2 regions of the Alicyclobacillus sp. SO9 genome follow, and region 1 is predicted to be linked to the other one. Evidence: riboswitches for the same ligand, from Rfam matches in the RefSeq annotation. Region 1 holds a riboswitch; the other holds the start of a gene.
The links. A riboswitch is a leader RNA that binds a small molecule or an ion and turns the genes downstream of it on or off. The one in region 1 is predicted to bind cyclic di-GMP.
Positions count from the first base shown of each region.

Region 2: it holds a riboswitch for cyclic di-GMP, as region 1 does, so the genes downstream of both, GI364_RS01760 (chemotaxis protein CheX) here and GI364_RS07060 (hypothetical protein) in region 1, are expected to answer to the same signal.

Region 1 covers NZ_CP066339.1:1,570,400-1,580,775, reverse strand. The annotation lists gene hisH (imidazole glycerol phosphate synthase subunit HisH) at 1-379, opposite strand, end outside; gene hisB (imidazoleglycerol-phosphate dehydratase HisB) at 376-981, opposite strand; gene hisD (histidinol dehydrogenase) at 971-2,296, opposite strand; gene GI364_RS07080 (IS110 family RNA-guided transposase) at 2,737-3,987, shown strand; gene hisG (ATP phosphoribosyltransferase) at 4,120-4,830, opposite strand; gene GI364_RS07070 (ATP phosphoribosyltransferase regulatory subunit) at 4,824-5,888, opposite strand; gene GI364_RS07065 (hypothetical protein) at 6,136-6,276, shown strand; gene GI364_RS07060 (hypothetical protein) at 6,378-6,851, opposite strand; cyclic di-GMP riboswitch class I at 7,027-7,111, opposite strand; gene ispG (flavodoxin-dependent (E)-4-hydroxy-3-methylbut-2-enyl-diphosphate synthase) at 7,214-8,320, opposite strand; gene GI364_RS07050 (class I fructose-bisphosphate aldolase) at 8,716-9,783, shown strand; gene GI364_RS07045 (YjzC family protein) at 9,978-10,172, shown strand.
Region 2 covers NZ_CP066339.1:403,998-414,373, forward strand. The annotation lists gene GI364_RS01730 (transglycosylase domain-containing protein) at 1-997, shown strand, start outside; gene GI364_RS01735 (hypothetical protein) at 1,167-1,415, shown strand; gene GI364_RS01740 (hypothetical protein) at 1,459-1,983, shown strand; gene GI364_RS01745 (hypothetical protein) at 2,027-2,248, shown strand; gene GI364_RS01750 (alpha-amylase family glycosyl hydrolase) at 2,462-4,612, opposite strand; gene GI364_RS01755 (YcdB/YcdC domain-containing protein) at 4,740-5,645, opposite strand; cyclic di-GMP riboswitch class I at 5,949-6,035, shown strand; gene GI364_RS01760 (chemotaxis protein CheX) at 6,235-6,702, shown strand; gene GI364_RS01765 (response regulator) at 6,810-7,169, shown strand; gene GI364_RS01770 (chemotaxis protein CheA) at 7,172-9,517, shown strand; gene GI364_RS01775 (sigma-70 family RNA polymerase sigma factor) at 9,547-10,173, shown strand; gene GI364_RS01780 (hypothetical protein) at 10,263-10,376, shown strand, end outside.

The DNA.
Region 1 (10,376 bases):
AGTCGTTCCAGCCCATATGCGGTACTTTCTCTGGTCCCTTAAAACGGACGATCCTGCCTGGTATCAGCCCGAGACCAATGTGACTGCCGTGTTCTTCACTGATGGAGCACAAAAGCTGCATGCCCAGGCAAATGCCAAGCACGGGCAGACCTTGTTTGGCAGCCTTCTTTACTACCTGCATCAAACCTGTAGCTCGCAGTTGAAACATGGCGTCTCCAAAGGCCCCAACCCCTGGCAACACAACGCCGTCAATGGTGTCTTTTGCAAGTTGATTCCACATCTCACTTGTTTCTACCACAATGGTATCTGCACCAGCCCGAGCAAACCCGCTGCGAACGCTGGATAAGTTTCCGATGCCCAAGTCCAATACGGCAATCATTCCAAGACCCCCTTGGTACTGGGAACGCTGCCGTTGTCAGACGGACCGGTAGCCTCCCGCAGTGCCGCAGCAACCGCTTTAAACAAAGCTTCAATCATATGGTGTGTATCCTCTCCATAGAGCACAGCTAAATGAAGAGCCATGCGCGCCTCGTTGGCAAACGACTTGAAAAACTCCCGTACCAGTTCAACCGGAAAATCACCCACACGTTCTGCGGGAAAGTCCGCTTTTAGAACGAAAGCGGGTCTGCCAGACAAATCGACGACTGCGCGAGCCAGAGTTTCATCCATTGGCGTGTGCCGTTCCCCATACCGACGTATGCCTTGCTTGTCGCCCAAAGCCTCGTGGACAGCCTTCCCCAGTACCAAACCAATATCTTCAACCAAGTGATGCGGGTCTACATCCACGTCACCGTCCGCATTAATAGTTAGGTCAAACTGCCCGTGACCTGCCAACAAATGAAGCATATGTCGTAAAAACGGAACTGGAAAGTCAAGTTGTGCTTCCCCCGTACCGCGCAAATTCAGGCTGAGGTGCACCTCTGTCTCTCCCGTTTTTCTGTCAAGACTGGCTGCAAAAGACGGAGCCGTTTCATTCTTCATCTGGTTCACTTCCGTTTCTATCGGCTTTATCCTGATTTTGAAACCGAACTTCCACAGCTTCTGCGTGGGCTTGCAGTCCTTCTGCCCGCGCCAGCAGAACAATGTGACTGCGGTGCTTTGCCAACGTTTCCGCCTGGTATTCAACCGTACTCATCCGGCGCAGAAAATCGTGGCGGCCAAGCCCTGAGGCAAACCTTGCGCTGCCGTGAGTGGGCAGCACATGATTGGTCCCGGCATAGTAGTCTCCTACGGGTTCAGGCGAATGGGGCCCAAGGAACACGGCTCCTGCGGTGTATATTTCAGGCGTCCAAGCACGGGGATTCTCGACCAGCAGTTCCAGGTGTTCTGGAGCGCTTTGATTGACTACAGCAAGCGCTTCCTGCATATTATCTGCGATCACGATGCACCCCCACCGCTCCAGCGACGCTTCACAGATTTGACGACGGGCCAGACGCGGCAATTGCTCACTCAAAGCCGTTTCCACAGCTTCTGCAATCTCTGCTGAAAGTGCCACACAGACGGCACCTGCCTCCACGTCGTGCTCCGCCTGTGCCAGCATATCAGCAGCAATATGCTGAGGGTCTGCTGTCTTGTCGGCCACAATGAAGACCTCACTGGGACCGGCTATACTGTCTATGCCCACCGTACCGGACACCAGACGTTTTGCCGTGGCAACAAAGATATTGCCTGGACCGACAATCTTATCGACACGCGGGATGGTTTGTGTTCCATATGCCAGACCTGCCACGGCTTGGGCTCCACCCACACGGTACACTTCCTTGATACCTGTCAAATACGCCGCAGCCAAAACAATGCTGTGGGGAAGTCCTGTTTCTTTGGTCGGTGGAGACACCATCGCTATCTCATGGACTCCCGCTACTTGTGCCGGGATGACGTCCATCAACACAGTGGACGGGTATGGTGCTCGTCCGCCAGGCGCGTAGACGCCAACCCTTTGAAGCGGACGCCAGACAAGGCCTAATTGTTCCCCGTCAGGACCCTCGTAGGCCGTATCCACAACCTCCTGTGCTTCATGAAACGTCCGAATGCGTTTTGCAGCAGCCTCCATGGCTTCCTGCAGTTGACTCGGCAATTCATGCCATGCCTGCTCCAAAGCTGCTGCAGGCACCCTGAGGTGAAAGCTGTCCTCTGCAGCATCTGGATAGTCGAACTTGGCAGTATAGGCACGCAAAGCTTGGTCCTTGTCGTTTCGAACGCCTGCCAGGATGTCAGTGACGGATTGCATCACGGATAAATCGTCAGCAGTATCTCGGGCCCAGTTCCACTCTGATGCTTTCACGCGTCGCAGTTTCATGCCTTTGTCCCCCTTGTATATTAAGAACAGCTGCTGAATTGGTTTACGTAAAACCATAATGTAGTTGCTCTATTAAATTTCTGTTCCTTGAAAACCTAATCAAATGTTGATAGACCTTTCTGTGACAAAGTGAGTGTTTACGACCTCGGGCTGATCTTGGGAAAATAGCCGTAGGTGTCTACCAAGGGAATGTTCCTATCCCTCCCGTTGCCCCTCATCTGAGGGTGTCTTCCGAGGAAAGATTGTTCCCCTGGCCCCATGGAATAGACCTACACGCTGACTGTTTCCCGGTCCGTCATCCCTCCTGCCAGCAGAAGGAGGCTCGTGCACCGATGACGTCTGGTGTATTCCAATAGCTCGCAAGGCTGTCGTTCATGGGTTTCCCAGGGTCATCCCGAGGTCGCAGGCATCTGCATCCCAACCTGAAGGAGGTGATTATATTGACTTCCTCCTTGTTTGTCGGAATTGATGTAGGCAGCCAAGAGAACGTGGTTTGCTGCTTAACACAGGACGATGAGAAACGACCTGTGAGTCGATTCACCGTTACCAACAATCGTCCTGGGATTTTAGAGTTTCAGGATCGTATCTCCAAGCTGGCAAAACAGAAACAGGCTGAAGAGATTCTCTTTGGTCTCGAACATACTGGATGCTACTCAACCCATGCCGCCATGTATCTGCAACGTCATTTGGACTTTGGTGTTCAGCGTAGGGTCTACGTCTTTAACCCCAGTCTTATCAGGGAGTTTAAGAAATCCCATTACCTGAGTGCCCCCAAGAACGATAGAGTAGATGCCTGGTTTATCGCAGCTAAGCTTCGGACAGGCCTTCTCCCGCATCCCTTTACCTGGAGCGAGCCGCTCATGGCGTTGCAGCGCTTGACGCGAGCCCGCTACCACCTGATGCAGGATCTGTCTAGAGAGAGCAACTTCCTCATGACGAACTTGTATCTCAAGTTCAGTGACTACAGCAGCACAGGTCCCTTTAAGAGAAACAAGCTCTCGGCAACTTCCATTGCTGTCATGGAGGAATTCGAATCCGTTGAGGAACTCTGTGAGATGCCCCTTGAGCGTCTCATTGAATTCCTTGTGGCACATGGCAAGAACCGATTCGAAAATCCTGAGGTCGTTGCTAAAGTGCTACAGAAGGCTGCTCGCTCCTCGTACCGGCTACCCCAGTCGATGTCGGACTCGGTCAATCTCGCAATGGCTTCTAGTATTCGCGTGATTCGAACGGTACAAGAGCAACTGAAGGCACTACGCAAAGGAATTGAGGACCACTTGGCGACGATCCCGCAAACCCTTGATTCCATTCCCGGTATCGGTCCCATTCTTGCTTCCGGCATTGTAGCTGAGCTGGATGTAAGCCAGTTTAAGAGCCACGCGGAAGCCGCTAAACACGCCGGGCTCGCTTGGACCGTTCACCAGTCCGGGAAATTCACAGCCAACCGAACTCGACTGATTCATTCTGGCAACCGCTACCTCAAGTACTACATGGTTGAAGCGGCAAACAGTGTCCGGGTGCACGACCCTGTTTTCGCCGAGTACTATGCCAAGAAGAGAGCGGAGCCAAAGGAATTTGCCGAGGGACGTACCCTTGCGCTTACAGCCCGGAAACTGATGCGAGTGGTCTTCTATCTGCTAAAGACCAACCGACTTTACACTCCGGAAGGAGGGGTCCGACAACGCGCATAAACTTACCGCGATCGACCTCTATCCACCAGTTCCTAGGTTTTTCACCATATTTTAAAAATCTAGGTAGGGTGGGCTTAGTTGAGTATTGCTAATTTTGGCACCACGTCCAACGTAGTAGCAATTCGACAAATATTATGTCACCTTAGGGCCTTGACATCGTACCGCTGCTCTTTCCACTTGAACTGCGGCTTCCAGTGACTTTGCGACAGACTCAATCTGCTGTCGCTTGAGGCGATAGCTGCCTCTGTTGGCAATCAACCTCGCGGAGCTCTCCCGTACGCGGTCAAATACTTCCAGGCCGTTGGCTGCCAGGGTCTTGCCTGTTTGGACGAGATCGAAGATTCTATCCGTGAGTCCAATGACGGCTGCCAATTCAATCGATCCGCTTAAAGGCACAATGTCGATAGCCACACCCTGACTCCGGAAGTACTGTTCAGCCAACTTCGGATACTTAGTTGCAATCCGGCGCGGGCGCTTGTCTCGCTCTTCCGGAGGCCCGGCAACGCAGAGAGCGCAGCGAGCTACTTCGAGATCGAGCAGCTCATAGATGTCACTGTCGGACTCAAGCAAAACATCCTTTCCCACAACACCCATATCCGCTACACCAAAATGCACATAGGTGGGAACGTCTGCGGGCTTAGCCAACAGGTAGCGAATGGTGTTTGCATCCGTATTCTCTGCTGTCCCATCCCTTGACAAAGCAGCGTGGGCTGATGCTGAGGACACCTCAAAGACCAGTGCTCGCGACTCGTCCACATCTTGAGGAATTGCAACGCCGGCCCTGTCCAACAACGGCCACAAATCATCTGCCGTTCTGCCCTTGGCTAATGCAATGGTTAACATTCGCCTTCCTCCCCCTTTGCCAGAGTGCTGCCGAAGGTTTGATGAGACATCACATTCAGGAGACCGTCGATTTCAAACGTAAATCCAATTGCAGGGGCCCGAGCGCCGAAGTGCTGCAACAATTCATCATAGCGTCCTCCCAGGGCAATGGGTGCTCCTGCTCCTTCTGCGAACACTTCAAACACAATTCCCGTGTAATAGGTCAAATCGCGACACAAAGTCAAATCAAAGGAAATTCCATCTCCGAATCCCAACCGGTCGATAGTTGCACCGAGTTGGGTTAAATGGTCCCATGCTTCCAGAGCCAGTTCTCCAGCAGATGAGCGGCGGAATGCTGCCTTGATATGACCAGGCAGTGACGCTCCGTTTCGCGGATTCAGTTCACTCAGCTGATTCAAGACATCCACATCGACCCCTGCATCCTCAGCTTTCTGACGAAACCCCACGTAGTTGCCTTCAGCCAGTTCCAGCAGCAAGTCTTCCACATCATCCTCCGACAAACCCGTAGCTCTGAGGTATGCAGGCGTGAAGGCAGCGTGGCCCACGACCAGTTGCCAGTTATGTAAGTTCAAGTGATGCAAAGCTTTCACTGCTGTCGTGAGCAGAGACACATCGGAATCCGTTCCGTCCTGACCCAACCACTCAACCCCGACTTGAGCAGATTCTGCTGCTCTCATCGTAGACCACGTAAATGGCACATTCTCCTGTGCTCGCCGGTACACCCGCTCAGCGTAACACCATTGGATATTGTTCTGACCGCTGGCAATCAAGGGAGCTGCCATACGAGCTACAGAAGGTGTGATATCCGGGCGGAGGGCCATGGCTCGGCCGCTTGTGTCAAATAATTGAACCCAATTTGACGTTTCCTCCTCAAGTCGGCCCCGCAAGAGTGTATCTACATACTCAAAAACACCGCAGGACACCATCTCAAATCCCTCTGCTTCAAAGAACTCCAGCAGTTTATTCTCTAACGAACGTTTTTGCCGAGCCTCGTCCGGATAAATGTCTTTCATTCCCAGGGGCCGTTCCGCCCAATTCGGGTATTGTTGTGAACCCATCGACTATTCACATCCAACTCAAAGTTTTTAAGATAAAGTTCATAAATTCGGCATGAAACCTCACCGCTCGGCGTCTGCCGAGTTTCACTTTAACGTACTACCACAGTAAAGCGCTTGTGGTCGATTGTATCGCCGCATTTCAGGCACGTCAACCGTTTGGTTCACATCCGCCCTTTCGGCCCCTTCCCTCCCCGCATAAACTTTAAGGTACTCTGGCGGAGAGCTGGTGTAACAAAAGATTGAAAGGATGGTTACTATGTATGGTGGCGGAGCATTTGGCGGCTACACCCAATGGGCAGTCGTGTTCCTAATCATCTTCGTGCTTTTCTTCCTGCTCGTACCAGGTTACGGCGGTTTAGGAGCAGCGGGCGGCGCAGCCGGCTACTAAATAACAAACAAGAAAAAGGAACTGCCAGACGCGCTTGTCGGCGTCTGGCAGTTCCTTGTATATGGACAGGTAGTCTCTGCAAGAATCAATCAAAGAATCCGTTAGCGTGACATAATCTCCCGTTCTGTGGCTACCATCTGACATATTGAAACCAACTGCCGAACATAGTTCTGGTATTTTTGCTTGGAACCTCCAGCATGGAGACTTGCACGGACAAAGATATCATTGGCAAGGTCTCTGTCGACGCGATAATTTTCTTGAATTCGAACAATCTCCGCATTTTCTCTCGCGAGCTTAAGGAACAACTGCGGGGCCAAGCGCAACGCCATGTTTTCGAGCAGATTGTGATAGTACTTGTTGTCTCTGGTGAACTGATACCTGCGCAATTGAGGGCTGAACGAGACATCCATGTTCATTGAAGGAAAATTGACCTGCTCCTCACCTTTTTTCAATTCCATCAGTACATCCGTTAAATGTCTGCGCAACTGCACGTATAGAATTGGCTTGTTATACAGCGGTGTTCCCTCGCTCACGAGCTGTTCTGTAACTTCTGTCAACGCTTCTCGGTGGTTCATCCTCCCAAACCCTCCATACATTCTTTTTTTCATCACTGCCTGGAATCACTGTTTCGTTCGTTCCAGCAGCGTCATGAGAACCGGACAGGTCTGTTGCCTTCTATGTAATCTCTGGTGTTTTTCAAACCAACAAAAGCACCCGCATTTCTACGGGTGCCAGAAAAGTGCAATACATAGTGGCAACCCGGCGATCATAGACATGCGTCCGTAGACCCGTAGCTTTGCGTCCCAGTGTTTCCACTGGTTTGCCATTATCACGACAAATTTTCAACTCTATCCACTATATTGCACAACTTGTAGTATTTTGTCAACAAATTAACTTCGCCGTCTAAACCACTTTCCCAGCCTGTCAGGGAGGCATACTACTGACCTTGACTCACCGGTTCATGAACAAATCCAGTCTTTGCGTACCGTTCAGCCATCTCATCAATTTCTGTCTTGAGCGCGTCTACCAGTTCTGCCTCAGGCACTTTACGAATTACTTTGCCTTTACGGAACAAGAGACCCTCTCCTCTGGCACCCGCAATACCAATATCTGCCTCCCGCGCTTCACCCGGACCGTTGACAGCGCAACCGAGCACAGACACTTTAATCGGAGCCTTCACCTTCTCCAAATACGCCTCAACTTCGTTGGCAACACTGATTAAGTCAATGTCAATCCGCCCGCATGTCGGGCACGACACCAACGTGGCCGCATTGGATATTAGTTGGTAGGTTTTTAGCAATTCGCGTCCAACCTTGATTTCTTCCACTGGATCGGCGCTTAGGGAAACGCGCATGGTGTTACCCAGTCCCATCGACAAAAGTGTTCCGAGGCCAGCAGAACTCTTAATTGTTCCGCTAAACAACGTGCCTGATTCCGTGATGCCTAAGTGCAGAGGGTAATTGAAATTCTCAGCAGCCAAACGATAAGCTTCGATGGCTAGCGGGACGTCCGAAGCCTTCATGGACACAATAATGTCATGAAAGTCTAGTTCCTCAAGAATGGAAATGTGGTGCAGAGCACTTTCCAACATACCCTGGGCCGTTGGATACCCGTATTTATCCAGAATATGTTTCTCCAGTGAACCAGAGTTGACACCGATACGAATCGGAATCCCTCGGTCTTTACATGCTTCCACCACAGCTTCAACTCGATCACGTTTGCCAATGTTCCCTGGATTGATCCGCACCTTGTCAATACCGTTTTCGATGGCCTTCAGTGCCAACCGGTAATCAAAATGAATGTCTGCGACCAGCGGAATGTGTATCTGGCGTTTAATGTCCTTAATCGCATCAGCCGCCTCCTGAGAGTTGACGGTGACCCGGACGATTTCACAGCCTGCCTCCTCCAGCCGATGAATTTCATTGACAGTCGCTTTGACATCCGCCGTTTTCGTGGTTGTCATACTTTGTAGAACGACTTTATCCTCGCCGCCGATAGTTAGGTCGCCGACGCGAACGGGTCGAGTATTTTTACGATGAAACATGCTTTCGCCTCCATAGCTTGGAAAGTATGTCCGAGCGTCTCTTCCTGTAGCTTCATGCAATAGTGGGTTGTCTTCGTCTGTCTTCAAAAATAATTTGCAAAGGACAAACCATTATTTTGACTCGATTTGAGTAAAACTTATCAAATCACCACCATTATACATGACATAGAACCAAACCGGACAGAAAATTAGCTGCGATACACCTGGACATGAAGCATGAAACATGCGGGCACAAAACATGGAGATGTAAAAATGCGGACCTCAATCGTGTGGGCGGAAAATTGACCCGCCTCAAGGAATTCCTATTTGTTCAGTGATTTGGTACAGTATCTGAGTAAGAGGAATATGAGACAGAATGCCTCGTAAAAAGTAAATCTGTGAGGAGTGTCACCGTAATGACGGATCAAATTATTTCCTACCTAGGCTCAGAAGCCGACTACCTTCTGAACCACACTTCTACCACTATTCCAAAAGAAACCATTACTTCTCCTTCCCCAGCCTATCTGGATGAAGTATTTGCACAGTCTGATCGAAGCAACCAAGTAATGCGCAGTATGCAGTCTTTACTCGGTACAGGTCGACTTGCAAATACAGGGTACGTTTCGATTCTCCCTGTTGACCAAGGCATTGAACATTCAGCCGGCGCATCCTTTGCGAAGAACCCAGCTTACTTTGACCCAGAGAACATTGTGAAGTTGGCCATCGAAGGCGGTTGCAACGGGGTTGCCTCTACATTTGGCGTTCTCGCTATGACATCACGGAAATACGCACATAAAATCCCGCACATTGTAAAAATCAACCACAACGAACTTTTAACCTATCCCAATCAGTTTGACCAAGTACCCTTCGGCAGCGTCCATGAGGCCTGGAACCTGGGTGCAGCAGGAATCGGCGCCACCATCTATTTTGGCTCACAAAATGCAACACGCCAATTGCAGGAAATCAGTGAAGCCTTCGAAGAGGCTCACGAGTTGGGTATGTTTACAATTCTCTGGACATACCTCCGTAATCCGGAATTCAAACAAGGCGGTACAGATTATCATACGGCTGCGGACCTGACCTCGCAAGCCAACCATTTAGGCGTCACGATTGAGGCAGACATCATTAAGCAGAAGCTGCCTACTACAAACGGCGGATACAAAGCATTGAATATGGAAGGAAGTAGTTATGGAAAAACGGACGATCGCATTTATACAGAATTAACGAGCGATCACCCGATTGACCTCGCTCGATACCAAGTTGCCAACTGCTACATGGGGAAAATTGGCCTGATTAACTCTGGCGGCGCCTCTGGGAACAACGACTTCGCAGATGCGACACGCACAGCTGTCATCAACAAACGTGCAGGCGGTATGGGACTCATCTCGGGCCGCAAAGCCTTCCAACGTCCTATGGACGAAGGTGTGAAGCTGTTGAACACCATTCAGGATGTCTACCTCAACAAAGACATCACGCTTGCATAGTCACTGCCGCCAAAGCTTTCTCGACTCGGCTTATGCCCCGCATCACTCACCGTGGTGCGGGACATTTTTATGGGAACTTCCAATGTCCGACTTGAAATGTATAGCGGTCGAAAATGGTTCTATACTAAATCACAAGTTTCCATCATGCAGCTACTGCAGTCACGCAGCTACTGCAGTTGAGGAGGATTTGGCGCATGGCACAACATCAACAGTTTGAGCCTGGTTGGAAAGCACCGAATGACGGTGATTACATTGAGGTCGGAGAACATCCTGACAGCGCAGGTATTCATGACCCGCAAACGGTACACCTGCGAAAAGGCGAGTCCTTCCCGCGCACGCGCAACGGCAACCGTAAGTGGGCCCGCGTAAAGCCGCATGACACCAAATAACAAAATTGAGAATGCACTTCAGTTACGCCGGCGGGGAGTTCCCACAGCCGGCCTAATTTGTGTCTGCTGCAATTCCCAATTAAGCTGTACAAGCCGGTGAGGATGCCGGTGTTGGTCCGACGGCGATTCCGGTGCTGGTTCCGGTGCTGATTTCGGTGTGAGCCCACCGCGATCCCAATGCCAATCATCCATGCGAACGTACGC
Region 2 (10,376 bases), 1.2 Mb from region 1:
GCTTCAAACTGGAACCAGTTTTGCAATCAAGGACGGGATCGAATTAACAAAAAAAGACAAACAACACTTAGGTGTGGCGATTGGCGGGATGGAGTACGGCGTGAATCCCATGGAAATGGCTCAAGCATACATTCCATTTGACAACAACGGAGTTCAAATGAAAGCTCATTTGATTACCAGCATCAAAAATCAGGACAATCAGACGATGTACGCCTTTCAGCCGGTCTCAAAGCAAATTATGTCATCTCATACAGCTGGCGTTATGACAAGTCTGATGCAGACTGTGGTCAATAACGGAACGGGGACTTCGGCTCGCGTGTCCGGTTGGGGTGTTGCCGGAAAAACGGGAACAGTTCAGTATGACTCGGGGTTGATAAATAATCACCCGAACTGGATTCGGGATGCGTGGTTTGATGGATATACACCGAATCTCGTAGGCTCTGTGCATATCGGATACGATGTGTCGTCACCATCCCATCACATGACCATGTCCCCGCTGGATCCTTCGGCTAACGCGGCAAAGATCTTTGCTGATGTGGTTCGGCTCGCGGAACAAGGAAAAACGCCGCAGGCATTTCATTATACGAACAACGCTCAGACGAATGAGGCAGGTTCTACAGGCACGCAGGTGAATAATCAGACGAACAATCAGACCAGCAATCAGACGAGTAACCAGACGAGTAATCAGACGCAAAACACAGTCGATAATTCGTCAAATACAACCTCCGGCAATCAGGGCAACCAGGGCAACAGCACAGATAACTCATCGGGTGCAGGCGCAGGAAATTCGGTCAACAACGGCAACGCCTCAGGGACTCCACAGAACCCGACGGGATCGGGAGTGTCGAATACGACCCCTGGGAGCAACGCCACTAACAACACTACCTCGGGCAGCAATACGGGAGGAAGCAGTACGGGGAGCAATAGTACGTCCGGCAGTAATGCGGGAGGGACCAGTACAGAAAGCACCAGTACGTCCGGCGGTAACCTAGGTTGAGAATGACGGCTTTGGGGGGCGAATTGTGAGACATGACAGTGTGCCTACTGTGGTGCGACACAGTGAGGCTGTCCCGAAGTAAAGGAAATAGAGTGGAGAAGTGAGTAGTGAGTGGGGTGCAGGTGAGTAGCGCGGGCCCGGCGCTGGTAATGGAGTGGAGGATAAGCGTTTGAGAAACGCTTATCTTCAACATTTGGGGGTTGAAGGAGCGAATAGAGATCCGAGAGGAGCTTATCGGCGGTCCAGGGGTGCGAAAGAGGGGTGTTGGAGCCGGATAAGCATTCGAGAAGAGATTAATCTGGCGAATTTCGGTGCAAATGGTGAAATAGCGATCCGGGAGGAGCCTATCGGCGGCTGGGCTGAGGCTGAGGCTGAGGCTGGACTGCGGCTGGAGCGGCGAGTGCGGGGGTGCAGGTGAGTGGCGCGGGCCCGGCGCTGGTAATGGAGTGGAGGATAAGCGTTTGAGAAACGCTTATCTTCAACATTTGGGGGTTGAAGGAGCGAATAGCGATCCGAGAAGAGCTTATCGACGGTCCAGGGGTGCGGAAGAGGGGTGTTGGGGCCGGATAAGCATTCGAGAAGAGCTTAATTTGGCGAATTTCGGTGCAAATGGTGAAATAGCGATCCGGGAGGAGCTTATCGGCGGCTGGACTGCGGCTGGAGCGGCGAGTGCGGGGGTGCAGGTGAGTGGCGCGGGCGTAGGTGAGTGGCGCGGGCCCGGCGCTGGTAATGGAGTGGAGGATAAGCGTTTGAGAAACGCTTATCTTCAACATTTGGGGGTTGAAGGAGCGAATAGCGATCCGAGAAGAGCTTATCGACGGTCCAGGGGTGCGGAAGAGGGGTGTTGGGGCCGGATAAGCATTCGAGAAGAGCTTAATTTGGCGAATTTCGGTGCAAATGGTGAAATAGCGATCCGGGAGGAGCTTATCTGCGGCTGGGCAGAGGCTGGGCTGCGCCCGGAGCGGCGAGTGCGGGGGTGCAGGTGAGTAGCGCGGGCCCGGCGCTGGTAATGGAGTGGAGGATAAGCGTTTGAGAAACGCTTATCTTCAACATTTGGGGGTTGAAGGAGGGAATAGCGATCCGAGAAGAGCTTATCGGCGGTCCGTGGGTGCGGAAGAGGGGTGTTGGGGCCGGATAAGCATTCGAGAGGAGCTTAATTCGGCGAATTTCGGTGCAAATGGTGAAATAGCGATCCGAGAAGAGCTTATCGGCGGTCCAGGGGTGCGAAAGAGGGGTGTTGGAGCCGGATAAGCATTCGAGAAGAGCTTAATTTGGCGAATTTCGGTGCAAATGGTGAAATAGCGATCCGAGAGGAGCTTATCGGCGGCTGGGCTGAGGTTGGGCTGCGGCTGGGCAGAGGCTGGGCAGAGGCTGGGCTGCGCCCCGAGCGCCCCGAGCGGCCGGGCAGCGCCGAACGGCCCCGGGCAACCGGATCGGCCCGGGCGTCCAAAGCACTCTGGCACTCTAGTACTGCCAGTTGACAGTGACATCGCTTTCCGTGCTTGTCGGGGTGGTATAGGTATGGTTCGATCCGTTTTCCCACACGACACTTCCGCCGGCCTGCAAGTCGAAGAACTTAAATTGAAGATTTGTGTTGGCGGGAACACTGGCCATGGAGAACCAAGTTGGATTGTTGGGATCGAGCAAGGGTCCCCACGCTGAGGTGGTGGTGTTCGTTCCAAGGCCTGTATTTGTACTCCAGTTGCCAAGCTCGGGCGTGTTTCCGCTGAGGTAAATGTTGTCGCCATAGCTGGTTGGGTAAGCGTTGGTGACTTTAAAGTTTACGGGTACCTGTTTGCCGCTGAGTACACTGAAGACAATGCCGTTTGATGTCCCGGAACTGGTAACTACAGATATGTTCTGGTTGCCTGGCGTGACGCTGGGCACTTTTACCTGGATGGACGTATTGCTCCAAGACACTACTTGGGCAGGAGTGCTGCCGAAGTTGACGGTGCCTTGAGTCGAGCCAAACCCATCGCCGGCGATTGTGATGGTGTTGCCTGCTTGGCCGTTGACGGGATCGACATTGCCAACTTCAGGTTTGGAAGGTGCAGACGTGTATGACCATACGGCAGCTTGGTTCGGCCCGAGGGTGAAGGCATTGGCAGGGTTGTTGCCGCTTGAACCACTGTTGACGGTCAGACTTTGGCCGCCCATCAGTCCGCCGAGAACGTCCTGGTACGTACCGCTTGGCAGGGCTGTATCCAGTCCGGTGATATTGTAGGAGGTTGTGGTGCTCTTGTTGACGGCTGTCAGAACAACGGAATTATAAAACTTTCGTTCGTAAACGTAGACATCGTTATTCATCCACCTTTGCGTACTTGTGCCAAAGCGCAAAGCTGGATTCTGTTTGCGCAGGTTGGACAAATCCTGCGTGATTTTGTAGGGAGTCGTGGTCTCGCTCCAACTGTTCATCATGGGGCGGTTGTACGGGTCTCCACCGCCGTTGGTGTCATTGTGGAGGTATTGTTCGTCTCCATAGTAGATGTCCGGAATTCCTTGCGCGTTTAACTCAAAGACGAGCGCGTCGTTGAAGAGGTTTTTGTTGTTGTTCACACTGAGAAAGCGCGGTTCGTCGTGGCTGTCGAAGAAATTGACTAATTGGTTTGGATACGTGAATTCCGTTGCATCCTGGTTGATGGCGTCATTTAGTTGGCTCATGTTGGCGTTGTTGGCAAAGACGCTGCGAATCGCATTATTCAAGTTGAAGTTCAATAGGGAAATTCCAGTCGTGTTTGCAAATTTCACTTCTTCCGGCCACAAGGTCGCACTGGAGTCGTCGGCCCATTCGCCAAAAATAAATGTGTTGTGATTGGTGTATACGTGGTTGGCGAAGGTTTTCAGCCAGCCTGCAGGCATGTGTTTGACTGCATCCAAACGAATGCCGTCTACGCCATGACTCATCCACGTGTCAATCGCTGACTTGAGGTACTGGTCGACATTAGGATTCCCTTGAGACAAATCGGCCAAGTCAAACAGGTTCTTGTACTCTACGTCGTAAAGGTTGTTGTAATTCGAAATACTTCCGTTGTGATGAAAATATCCATTGGGGTCATTTTGGTAATCAGCGAGTTTTGTTCCGTTATCGTAGAGTGCGCCATATGCACCGGTATCGTTGGGATTCGTATGGTTGGGTGCGTAATCGATAATGACCTTGATGCCGTACGAATGTGCTGTCTTAACAAGGTTGTCGAAGGCACTCCAGTCTCCGAAATGGGGCTCTGGTACCATAAAATCCATACCCCAGTAGCCGTGGTATCCTGCTTCATCCACGCCGTTGTAGACAGCCGGTACATTAATGTTTTGATACGGGGGTGAAATCCATATGGCGCCTACGCCCATGTTCGCGAGGTAAGGAATTTTGTCTGCAATACCTTGCCAGTCTCCTCCCCAATAGAGCTTCCAGTTGCTGTGATTGGCACTGAACAGATTGGGGCTCGATGATGGATTATCATTGCTTGTATTCCCGTCATAGAAGCGATCGGTGACAACTTGGTAAATCACTTTGCCTGTGTAGTCTGATGCATACGCAGGCGTTACGGAAAGTGAGACAGCAACCACTGAGAAGAGCAGTGAACTTCCCAAAAGCTTGCCGAGTTTTCCTTTCATTTTCATTTCATTTCTGACCCCTTCCAGATCAAAAATACCCCCTAAATTGACTGGAACTGACCAGTCAGTTACGGGGTTGTTGTGCAAAGTCTCCACAATGCATGGCCCTTAAGTTGTTGTATTCTGTACATTCCTACGCTGCCGGATTTGGATTTTCGTGACCTAAATTCCTCCGGCCAAACTTGACTCCCGCCCCAAACAGGGCACTGGCCAGGAGCACCGATGCAACACCCACTGTCGTCCACTTGAACCAGGCCTGCTTGTAGATTGGGATGTGTACAGCTACGGATGACTGCTTGCTGTTTGGCGGTGTCACCAGCGTTCCGTTTTTGGCGTAGAGAGCTACCTGTCCGCCTTTGGTCTGAACGAGATCGAGTAATTGAGGAGTCTTTTTCCACGGCACCATGTAGTAAAACAAGGTTACGTGCGGACTGGAAGTCAGGTAATTGTCAGCGTGATTGATGATGTTTTGCTGTGACAGTACGCCTTTCTTCTCCGGGAACGCCACGCTGTTTGACCAGGTACGACTGTACGATCCGATGGATCCGTTTTTATTGACGGCTACCTTGAAACCGTTGGCCGGAAACGGGATGCCGTTGGCAACTCTGGTAAAACTCACAGTAAATTGGGCACCTTTTAAAACATTTGGATGCAAAGGGTCCAATTTTACGAGTTTGGAATGAGACGGATCCAGTTGTTGAATCAGTTTCCGGGCAATGGCCACAGCCTGTTTGTTCGTGGTTTTTCCTTTGGCAGAGGCCGCAGTAGCGATGGAAGAGAACCGCTCAACTGTTCCGGACATAGACACAAGTGCAGTGGAACCGTTTGCATATAAAATGTTCCATTCCGGCAGCTTTTGTTGATTGGAGATCTTTGTGGCTTTCTCAACAGATCCAGGGTGAAATGCGTTGGAAACTATGTTTTCCGCTTGTTGTTTAGAAATTTGAGATGCAGCCTGAGATGTGCAAACGCTTGCATTAACTGCCGCAAAAAAACCGAGGATGGAGAACAGAGCCCAAAACTTCGCCTTTAACCGCAATATGTTCACCTCTTTTCATTTTAAGTTCAAAGTAAAGTTGAAAAATGAAGTTGAAAAATTGAATGCAAGAAGTCGATGGATTGTCTTGTGAGACGTTCAGTCGATGACGCAGAAGTTTAAGACAAACATTTGACTCTTGTAACATCACTACCATAAAACAAGTCGTTTGTAAATAGGTCTGCGTTTGAAGAGGTTTGTGCTCAAACGGTGAAAACTGAACGGATCCCCTTTTAAAATAGGTCTTGATAAATGATTTTAGTTGACAAAATTCGATAAATCATGCAGGATAATAGAGATAAAATTTCAGAAAAACGGCATACCAATGGAAACATTGGGGCGCAAAGCTACGGGGCTAAGGGACTTTTGTACTATGCCGGCCGAGTTGCCTGAGTATATTTACTCTAAAGATGCGCCTGTGTTTGAGGCGCTATTTTTTATATCCAAATCCTTGGGAGATGAATACAGGGCAACTGCTGATAGACTACGTCGTACATAGCACTCATACGAATTTAATGCTCAGCTTCCCAGCGTAGTCATTATCGTGACAAGACAATTCATTCTACTCGCAGCACGAGGGAGGCATATAGAAATGGGCGGAAATTCGGCCTTATCGTCGGTAGTGACGGAGATTTTAAACAGCACATTGGACGCAGTGACCACAGTCATTTCATCACCAGTCAATCTTGGAGCTCCAGAATTACTGAAAAATGCTATTCACCAACCGGAAATGGGCGTCTTAATTGGCATTGCAGGTGACTACCCAAGCCGGCTCATCATTGAAGCGAAACGGGATGTCTACTCCACACTGGCCGCTTCGATGTACGGAATGGCTCTAGAGGGAGAGATGCTGGAGTCATTCGTAGGAGAAATAGGAAACATGGTTGGCGGAAACATGTGTACCAACATGTCAGAACGAGGAATGCTGCTGGAGGTAACGCCGCCTACGGTTTTGGTCGGGCAAACCAAATTGAGCGGGTTTCATACAGCCTTGTCAGTGGCGGGAACGGTAGAGAGTGTGGGTGACATGAGAATTAGCCTGCTCATTACAGAAGGTTGACGAGTTGGTATCTATATACAAACGCCTGCTTCGCATTGTGCGAGTCAACCAGCGGCGACAATGATAGATGGGGTAACAGAATAATTTTGTTCAGGGGGTAATGGGTGATGGCCAATGTATTAATTGTAGACGATGCAGCCTTTATGCGGATGATGATGAAAAACATGTTGGAGAAAAATGGATTCACCGTTGTGGGTGAAGCAGCCAACGGAAATGAAGCGCTTGAGCAGTTCAAGGCACTTAATCCGGACATTGTCACATTGGATATAACTATGCCGGAAAAGGACGGCCTGACGGCGCTCAAGGAAATTCGACAACTGGATCCGAATTCCAAGATTATTATGGCATCTGCCATGGGTCAGCAAAACATGGTGATTGAAGCGGTTCAAGCGGGCGCAGTTGACTTCGTCGTGAAGCCCTTCGAAGAATCCAGAGTTGTCGAAGCCTTGAAGAAGGTTGTGGGCTAAACATGAGCAGTGAATATCTTTCCATGTTCATTGATGAAACCAGGGAAAACTTGCAGTCGTGGTCCGACGGCATCCTGGAGATGGAACAATCACAGGACGATGCGCAAGTACCAACTATCTTCCGGGCGGCTCATACCATCAAAGGTATGGCTATGACCATGGGATTTCAGCGCATGGGGGAGATTACACATCGGGCAGAGAACCTCCTTGACGGCATTCGACAAGGGAGTGTCGAGCTTTCTACGGATGTTGTGAATGTGTTGCTGCAGTCACTCGATGTCCTTGAACAACTGCTTGACGGGATTGAAGAAACACAAGTTGAACCAGAGACAGATGTCCGGGAATTGGTGCAGGCGGTTGAGCGGCTCGCCAATGGACAAACACAGGCTCCGAAGGAAGTCTCTGCAACAGCGGAACGTCAAGTGCAGGAGATATCAGTGGACACATCTGGTACCGCGTCCGCGCAGCTTCAGGACTCAATTGAGTCCATTGCACGGAAGGCCATCGAAAAAGGCTACCAAGTCTATGACATCACCATTGGGTTTGCAACAGAGTGTATCATGCCAATGGCAAGATGGGCTCAGGTGTTGCAAGGCCTCAATCAAGATGAGCTGTTGTCCACCAATCCTGATGCTGCAGTACTTGAAACAGGAGAACATACAGGAGATATTTCGTTTGTTCTGGCAACCAAGGATGATATTGAAGCCATTGGTAAGCGTGTTTCATCAGTAACTGAAGTGGAGATTCGGGTTTTACAACAGTGGACTGGACAAGCTGGTCTGACAAGTGATCAAGGCAGCCTGTTACCCCAGGAAAAACTCTCTAATGAAGACCACATCCTGACTGCTGTGGAGGCAGCGTTGTCCCAGCAAAAAAACGTGTATGAAGCAGGGGTTCGGTTGTACCCGGATACAGCCATGAAGAGCGCTCGTTTGTACATGTTGTTCGAAGCTGTCGGCGGACAGGATAGACTCCTATACACTTCTCCTTCGATGGCCGACATTGACAATGAAAAACTAGACACTGATGTGTTGTTCATTATGTGGTCGGACAAGACGGAAGAAGCCGTTCGTGCCATGCTTGAATCTGTTTCCAGTGTTGCAGAAGTTGCGGTTCGGAACTGGACGGCAGACAGCACTACTGTCGCTGAAGGCACGGCTGACGCGGCCAAGCAGAAAAGTGAAGGGGCTTCTTCGTCAAAATCGAAGCGGAAAGCCTCAAGTACAGTTCGTGTGGATACCGAAAAACTGGACGTATTAATGAACTTATTTTCAGAATTGGTCATTGACAAAACCAGGTTACAAAAGATTGAACAGGATTTGGGCCACACGGAACTGGGCGAGACCGTGGCGCACATGAGCCGCATCTCTAATGAACTTCAAGAAATTGTCATGAGTATCCGTATGGTCCCCGTCAGTACCGTCTTCCACCGTTTTCCCAGAATGGTTCGCGATACATCACAGAAACTGGACAAGCAAGTCTCTTTTGAAATGACAGGTGAGGAGACAGAACTGGACAGAACTGTTGTTGAAGAAATCGGCGATCCCATTATGCATATGCTTCGCAATGCGCTCGATCACGGTTTAGAATCCTCACAGGACCGCATATCCGCCGGTAAGCCTGTCCAAGGCCACATTTTCCTTCGCGCTTATTCTTCAGGAAACTCCGTGTTTATTGAAGTTGAGGATGACGGCGGCGGCATCAACAGAGATGCAGTTTTGTCACGTGCCATAGAGCGGGGCATCGTTGAGGACGGGAGAGCAATGAGCGATGAGCAAGTCTATCAACTCTTGTTCGCTTCTGGTTTCTCCACAGCGGAGACTGTGACAGACTTGTCTGGCCGCGGTGTTGGCCTGGATGTCGTGAAGTCAAAGATTGAGTCGTTGGGCGGACGCATTGAGATTCAAAGCGAACTGGGAAAAGGAAGCAAGTTCATTATTCAACTCCCTATGACTCTGGCAATCATGCAAGGCCTCATGGTGTCCGTCGGCGGCTCCCCATACCTTCTGCCGCTTAGCAGCGTGTCTGAAGTTGAAGCGGATGTGTCGGTACAGACCGTGAGCGGACAAGAAGTGTTTAAGTGGCGAGACGAAGTCGTTCCCTTGGTTCGAGTCAACTCTGCTTTTGGCATGGATAGCGGGAAGGACCAGTACACCATTGTTGTACACAAAGGAAATCGTAAACTCGGCTTGGCAGTGGACGATGTGTTAGGTCAATCTGAAGTTGTTCTGAAGCCGCTTGGATCTCGGTTGCGAGAAGTACAGTGGTTCTCCGGCGGTACGATTCTGGGCGACGGAACCGTTGCACTCATCATGGATCCGAACTCCTTCTTTGAGAACGCAGTATAAAGAAAAATGTAATGTAGCGGGTGATGAAGATGTATATAGACGAGAAGGCGATATCGGCTAAGACCAACGACCAAGACCTACAGTATGTTATTAAAACAATGGAGTCTGAGCTCGACTGGCTTGTCAACAAGTTCATCAGGCAGTGGCCTGTGGAACGCGATGAGATTAAGCAGTGGCTCCGGATTGAAATTTGGCACGCCGTGAAAAAGTTTGAGCCAAACAAACTCTCCTTTCCGGCGTATTGTCGGTTTGTAGCCTCAAACCATATTAAGGCTCGTATCCGTCGTTACATGTACAGCAAGAAATCCTACGCCAATAGAACGGCAATTCGGCTGGATACAGAAGAAGAGGAAGGTACCTTCGAGTGGGTCCTGACTGAGTTGCCGAAAGCGGGATCGGCTGAAAGTGGTTTTCTGCGCCGCACCGCACTCTCCTCCGTGCAACAATACTTAATGAACGGAGATTTCACCACTCTGGAGCGCGATTGCTTGAAGCTATTCTATATCCATGGATACACCTACGAAGAAATACAGAAAATTCTCAAACTGCAAAGTAAAAAATCCATCGATAATGCTTTGAGAAGAGGAAAAAAGAAGATTAAGTGTAAACCGGAAATGTATAACACCTATCAGGAACTTCAGGTCCTGCCAAACTGACTGCCAGCCGAACTATGGGGCGGCCATAGGATGTTAGGTTAGGTTACGTTCAGAAGGATGGAAGTTCGGAAGGATGGAAGTTCGGAAGGATGGAAGTTCGGAAGGATGGAAGTTCGGAAGGATGGAAGTTCGGAAGGATGGAAGTTCGGAAGGATGGAAGTTCGGAAGGATGGAAGTTCGGAAGGATGGAAGTTCGGAAGGAT